Halorhodospira halochloris: one gene and its partner. The main gene of each other region encodes a partner of the protein of the gene in region 2 in a complex. Links are inferred from orthologs where the notes say so. Each region holds a gene or a part of one and is shown on either strand. Other genes may lie near its edges.

What was found. Proteins that work in one complex are often made in the same cells at the same time.
Region 1: the proteins of trxB (region 2) and trxA are in contact, whole or in part, in a crystal structure (PDB 1F6M), measured with the Escherichia coli proteins. The link is inferred for Halorhodospira halochloris from one-to-one orthologs.

Annotation. Positions count from the first base shown.
Region 1 is NZ_AP017372.2:1,955,824-1,959,114, reverse strand. Bases 6-2,874 are described here. They hold trxA (thioredoxin TrxA), read left to right. Parts: upstream 6-1,209; coding sequence 1,210-1,539; downstream 1,540-2,874. Other genes in these bases: rho (transcription termination factor Rho), read left to right, coding at 1,714-2,874; cysQ (3'(2'),5'-bisphosphate nucleotidase CysQ), read left to right, coding at 126-950; nudE (ADP compounds hydrolase NudE), read left to right, coding at 6-115. Outside these bases: more of nudE, read left to right, coding at 1-5; more of rho, read left to right, coding at 2,875-2,973; HH1059_RS08935 (hypothetical protein), read left to right, coding at 2,993-3,208; HH1059_RS08930 (hypothetical protein), read left to right, coding at 3,277-3,291. UniProt on the Escherichia coli protein: Participates in various redox reactions through the reversible oxidation of its active center dithiol to a disulfide and catalyzes dithiol-disulfide exchange reactions.
Region 2 is NZ_AP017372.2:2,528,837-2,532,501, forward strand. What follows is about bases 321-3,151. They hold trxB (thioredoxin-disulfide reductase), read right to left. Parts: upstream 2,298-3,151; coding sequence 1,344-2,297; downstream 321-1,343. Other genes in these bases: HH1059_RS11585 (disulfide bond formation protein B), read left to right, coding at 321-717; HH1059_RS11590 (thioredoxin fold domain-containing protein), read left to right, coding at 764-1,264; HH1059_RS11600 (S9 family peptidase), read right to left, coding at 2,321-3,151. Also shown: HH1059_RS11580 (NAD-dependent epimerase), read right to left, coding at 1-27; more of HH1059_RS11585, read left to right, coding at 223-320; more of HH1059_RS11600, read right to left, coding at 3,152-3,665.

The DNA of each region.
Region 1 (3,291 bases), 570 kb from region 2 along the record:
GGTCGTGCCCTGGCCCTTGGCCGAACTTCCCGCCTTGCTCGCTGAAGAGGAGCTTACCGAAGCACGCTCCATCGCCGCGCTCTATTTGGCCCGCGATTATTTGGCCGCCCGTTAACGGAGAACCTATGACCGCGCTTCAAGAGTGGTATACCTGGCTTGAGCCGCTGCGCGAGATCGCTGAGACAGCTGGGGAGAGAATCCTCGAGGTGTATCGTAGTAGTGATTTCGCCGTCGAGGCGAAAGACGATGAATCCCCCCTGACGCGCGCCGATCGCGCCGCTCATGAGACCATTGCTGCCGGCCTGCGGCGGTTGACGCCCGATATACCGCAGCTCAGCGAAGAGGGTGACGACATCGATGCCGTCACCCGGCGCAGCTGGAACAACTACTGGCTTATTGATCCGCTCGATGGCACTCGCGAGTTTATCAAGCGCAACGGCGAGTTTACGGTCAATATAGCCCTCATCGACAATGGCCGTCCGGTGCTCGGCGTGGTCCACGCCCCAGATCTGGCGACCACCTGGAGTGCAGCGGCGGGAGAGCGCGCCTACCGTTTCGATAGTAACGGTATGCAGACCATTGCCACACGCCGGGCGCAGTCGCCGTTGACCGTCGTGGTCAGCCGCTCCCACCGTGAGGCGGCGATCGAGAATATCCTGGAACGCCTCGGTGAGTACCATGAGTTATCAGTCGGCAGCTCCTTGAAGATCTGCCGAGTAGCGCAGGGCGAAGCGGATCTCTATCCGCGCTTTGGGCCGACCTGCGAATGGGATACCGGCGCGGCGCAGTGCGTGCTCGAGGCCGCCGGCGGCCGCATAATGGATATAGGGTTGCAACAACTGCGCTATAACCAAAAAGATTCTCTGCTAAATCCGGACTTTATTGCCGTTGGTGATGTTGACTACGATTGGCAACGATTAGTCTCAGCTCTTAACTGGGAGCAGCGTTAGCAACAACCCGGATAGCCTGCTGGGCTCCGTTAGAGGTTATAATAGTTGACATTAGCGCTTCCGGCAGCTATTTTCCGTACTAACGTCAATTTCTAACTCGAATTAAACCCGTCGGCCCTCCTGTAAGGGCTCGATAGTCCCGCATCCGAGTACCTGGCATGAAGCGAAGAGCTATGCCCGAAATCCATACAGGATTCCGAGGTCTACGGAAAATCCATCGTAATTTGTGTTCTGCATTAGAACCTGGAGGTTATAAATCGTGAGCGAAGGTGCTATCGTCCACGCAAGCGATCAAAGCTTTGATGAAGATGTGCTCAAGTCCAGCGAGCCGGTGTTAGTAGATTACTGGGCAGAGTGGTGTGGCCCCTGTAAGATGATCGCACCGATACTTGAGGAGATAGCTGGTGAGTACAAGGGCAAGCTCAAAGTAGTCAAGCTAAACATCGACGAAAACCCCGAGACCCCCCCCAAGTACGGCATTCGCGGCATACCGACCCTCATGTTGTTCAAGAATGGCAATGTTGAGGCCACTAAAGTCGGTGCCCTTTCCAAGTCACAATTAACCGCGTTTATCGACAGTAACCTTTAACGGAAGAGGCGCTTTTTTACCGCAGTGTGGTTATCTCCACAATTCATTTGCGCTACCATCTGCCAGCTCCCAGACCTTGTCCTCGAAGTCCGGCTGCTGATCCGGAGCGCAAGCCTTAGTCTAGGCCTTTACCGGTAAAAGCGCGCTCGTGTTCCCCCGCACTCAAAGCGAATCATGAATCTTACCGACTTAAAGAGAAAGCCTGCTACTGAGCTTCTGGAGATTGCCCAAGAAATGGGCATAGAGGGCACTGCCCGCTCGCGGAAGCAAGACATCATCTTCGCCATTCTCAAGGCTCATGCCAAGAATGGTGATTCCATTTATGGCGACGGGGTTCTGGAGATACTCCAGGACGGCTTCGGCTTCCTGCGCTCGGCGGACGCCTCGTATATGGCCGGGCCGGACGATATATACGTCTCGCCTAGCCAGATCCGGCGCTTCGCCTTGCGTACCGGCGATACCATCACCGGCAAGATCCGTCCTCCCAAAGATGGTGAGCGCTATTTCGCGCTGCTTAAGGTTGACCAGATCAACTATGAACCGCCCGAGGCAGCCAAGAACAAGGTTCTGTTCGAGAACCTGACCCCGCTGTTTACGCGTAATCGAATGCGCATGGAGCGGGGCAATGGGTCTACCGAAGACCTCACCGCCCGGGTCATAGATCTCGTCGCGCCGATTGGCAAAGGGCAACGGGGGTTGATCGTCTCCCCGCCCAAGGCCGGTAAGACCATGATGCTGCAGAATGTTGCGCAGAGCATCAACGCCAACTTCCCAGAGTGCTATCTAATCGTTCTGCTGATCGATGAGCGCCCCGAGGAGGTGACCGAGTTCGCGCGTTCGGTGCTCGAAGCCGAGACGGTCTCGTCGACCTTTGATGAGCCGGCTACGCGCCATGTGCAGGTCGCCGAGATGGTTATCGAAAAGGCCAAGCGCTTGGTCGAGCATAAGATGGATGTTGTCATCCTGCTCGACTCCATTACCCGTCTTGCCCGTGCCTATAACACGGTGGTGCCGTCATCCGGCAAGGTGCTGACCGGGGGCGTCGATGCCAACGCCCTGCACCGGCCGAAGCGCTTCTTCGGTGCCGCGCGCAATGTCGAGGAGGGCGGCAGCTTGACAATCCTCGCCACTGCCTTGGTCGAGACCGGGTCGCGCATGGATGAGGTGATCTACGAGGAGTTTAAGGGCACCGGGAATATGGAGCTGCACATGGATCGGAAGATCGCCGAGAAGCGGATCTATCCGGCCATCCACCTCAACCGCTCCGGTACCCGCCGTGAAGAGTTGCTGATGACCCCCGAAGAGTTGCAAAAGACCTGGATTTTGCGCAAATTGTTGCATAACATGGATGAAGTGGCGGCGGTCGAGTTCCTCCTGGATAAGCTCAAGGATAACAAGACCAACGCTGAATTCTTCGAGGCTATGAAGCGATGAGTAAAGGCGGGGGGAAGAGATGAGAGCAATTACCTTGATGGCGGCGGTATTTGGAGTGGCTACGCTGGGCCTGTCAGCGGCTATGCTTAGCGGCTGTGCCAACGATGCCTCTGAGCGTGCGGCACAGGAGGCTGAGCAGGAGAGGCTCGAGCGTGAGCGCCGTGATGAAGAGGTCCGTGACCTGGAGCGCGGCAAGGATGACGCCAGGGAGCGGATGCTCGACCGCGATAACTGAGATCCGATGTGAAAGCCTCACCGGGCTTTCCAGTGACAATATGGGGGAGATGGTCGCCCTCCCTCGCGTTGCTTCTTATTGCT
Region 2 (3,665 bases):
GGCAGCACCGGTAACCAATACGCGCACGTCACTCTCCTTTCACTGCATTACGCCCCGAGTTATAAGTCCAGCGGGGAACTGCACCAAACTCCGGTTAGCCCTTCAAGTCCTCAACTGACACACACTAAGCACCTCTCTTACTAGTACTTAGCTAAAACCCAGCAGTTGGCATATCATGACGCAGATGGGGTAGAGTTTGCTATAGTTGAGGAGAATTTGATTATGAGCAATCGTCAAGCTCTCGGCTTGGCAACCGCAGGTGCCGTTATTGCGCTGGTAATTGTCTCCGCGATAGAGCACTTGGGGATATTGCAACCGTGCGCGCTATGCTGGACTCAGCGATTAATCATGGGACTCTTTGCGCTGGTAGCCATAACCGGCTTAGTACTCTGGCCGCAAAGCAAACTAGGCAGATACGCCTGCGGCGGCGCCGCTGTTCTAGTCGCAAGCGCTGGGGCCGGTGTCGCAATTAGACACCTCTACGTGGTGGGGAACCCGGATGTGGTCGAGTGCGGAATGAGTCCCGACATGATGCTTAGCATGCTGCCGCTGAACGAAATTGTGGTTGAGTTTGTCACCGGCCACAGTGACTGTGCTCAAGCAGGCAGCCTGCTGTGGGTGCCTTTGCCCTTATGGAGCTTAGTGGCCTTTGTCTTGTTCGGCGCACTCGCCGGATATGCTTTGCTTAAACCCCACTCAGACCGGCGCAGTGACTAAGAATGGCACGGTATCAAGCATTAATGCAGTTGAAGGAGTTGCCTATATGACTAAACGCTTGGCCACCATAAAGATCCTCTTTTTAGCCTTGCTACTCGCCGGCTGCCCTAATGATGCCCCGGGTGAATCGACCGATACATCTGCTTCGGAGCTGGAACAGTTCCAGGACAGCCATTATATAACCGAGGGCGACGGTGACATGATCGTCTACGCCTTTACCGACCCCCAATGCCCGGCTTGTGATCAGCTCCATCAGCGCGTCGCAGAAGGAGCCACACCCAATATTGAATGGCGCTGGATTCCGGTAGGCTTCCTTGGCCAAGGCGCGCGGCGTGATGCGGCCAACCGCATCGAAGAGGCCCTTGATGTAGATGGTGAAATGGCCGAAGAAGAGAACCGCCAGCTTGCCGTTAGCTTAGGGGTGCGCAGTGTGCCGACCATCTTTTACCGCCACCCCAATGGCGAGACCTACCATTTCAGCGGCGGCAATCAGCAGCAGTTGAGCGGCCTGGAAAGCGTTGCCGAACAGTACCGGGAGGAACAGTAGCGGCCTCCCGTTTTAGCAAACCGGTATGCGCGCCCCCGGTTGCCCCGATTTAGAGGCATGGCGCCAAGGATGGCGCCATCTAGCTGATCTGTTGCAGGTACCTTTCGGCATCCAGGGCGGCCATACATCCCGTACCCGCTGAGGTAACCGCTTGACGATAGACAGAATCCATCACATCACCAGCAGCAAAGACACCCGGCACATTAGTAGCGGTCGCATTGCCCTGCTGGCCACCATGAACCTGGATAAAGCCGTTGCTCATGTCTAGCTGTCCGGCGAATAGTTCGGTATTAGGCTTATGGCCGATGGCTATAAAGACTCCGGCGACATCCAGCTGAGACTCTTGATCGTCCTCGACATTACGCAGGCGCAGCCCGGTTACCCCCATCTCATCGCCTAGCACCTCGTCAAGCACGTGGTTCCAGAGTATATCGACCTTGCCCTCGCTGGCCTGCCGGAAGAGTTGCTCCTGCATTATCGCCTCGGCACGCAACTTATCACGACGATGGATAAGCGTTACCTTGGAAGCGATATTGGCTAAATAAAGCGCCTCCTCCACCGCAGTATTACCACCGCCGACCACGGCGACCTCACGGTTGCGATAGAAAAAGCCATCACAAGTAGCACAGGCTGAAACCCCTTTACCCATGAAGGTCTGCTCAGACTCCAGGCCCAAGTACTGAGCCGACGCCCCAGTAGCCACAATCAGGGCATCGCAGGTATAAGCACCCGTATCGCCCTGCAGCTCAAACGGGCGCTTACCGAGCTCGGCAGTATGGATATGGTCAAACACGACCTCCGTGCCGAACCGTTCGGCGTGTTGGAGCATGCGCTCCATCAGCTCCGGCCCTTTGACCCCCTCGGCATCACCAGGCCAATTATCGACATCCGTAGTGGTGGTCAACTGGCCACCCTGCTCGATGCCGGTTATCAGCACTGGCTGCAAATTGGCGCGTGCTGCATAGACCGCCGCAGTGTAGCCAGCCGGCCCAGAGCCAAGGATTAACAAGGGTACGTGCCGCGCATTTGTCATTGCCAGGATCTCCTCAACTCTTGCTATTCGCCGTCGTCAACTTCGACCTCGTTTATATCTACTCGCAGCTCTTCCAAACGCCCTTCTATAGCCTCATCGTACTCGCCCTGATAACGGCCACCGATGTGCTTAGCAAGAAAACGCTCTGTCGCAGCAAGATACGCCAGCCTATTTAACTCATCAACGAAGCCGTGCCCCTCATCAGGGGCCACCAGGTATTCGACCGGATGGCCAGCATCACGCAGCGCCGCCACAATCTGATCTGACTCACGTTGAGCCACTCGTGGGTCGTTAGCCCCGTGGACGACCAACAGCGGCGAGCGCATCTGATCGACCGCAAAGAGGGGCGACTGCTCCTTAAGGCGCTCTCTATCCTGCTCGTCCTTGGGGTCACCGACCCGCCGTTTCAGGCGCTCCATGCCCGGCTCCCAGTAGGGCGGAAAGGTCTCAATCAAGGTAATGATGTTCGATGGACCGACTACTGATACGCCCGCCGCGTAGAGCTCAGGGGTAAAGGCCAGCCCGGCCAGCGTAGCAAAGCCACCATATGAGCCACCATAAATGGCAACCCGGTCGGGGTCGGCAATCCCTTCATCGATCAGATACTTCACCCCATCGGTGATGTCATGTTGCATGACGCCGGTGCCCCACTCGCGATTGCCGGCGTTGAGAAACTCCTTGCCGTAACCGGCAGAGCCGCGAAAGTTGGGTTGCAATACCGCATAGCCGCGGTTGGCGAGAAACTGCACGGTGCCGCTATACCCCCACTTGTCGCGCAACCAGGGCCCACCGTGCGGATTTACTACCACCGGCAAATCCTCTCCATCTGAGCCGGGCGGCAGGGTAAGATAGGCGGGGATCTGTTCGCCGTCACGGGCGCTGTAACGAATCGGGCGCATCGGGGCAAGGTGCTCATTGGGCAGTTCCGGCCTACCCGCGTAGAGCTTATCCAGGTTCATCTGATCAGCATCAAAAACATATACCGTGCCCGGATCGGTATCGCGCGCCGCGCCAACCGTCCACTGCGACTCATCGCTTGTACGCGATGTAAAACTCAGCTCACTCTCCCCAAGCTGCTCACGCAACCACTCCAGCTTCTCGGCAAAGCCCTCATCATGGGCGTAGATACGCTGCTTATCACCAAAATAGGTTGTGGCAAGCAGCCGATCATCCACCTCGGAGAAGATCGCCCCGTCAAGATCGACCTCGCCCTCGGGGTCGGCATCGACCAGCTCTTCCTCGTCCTGGCGCGGGTCAAACAATACCAGCTCGCTCAGATCGCGCTCCTCGCCGGCGTTGGTGACGAGATAGACGCGCTCACCATCGGGATGAAACCGAGCAACCCGGCAAGACTCACCGAAGTCACAG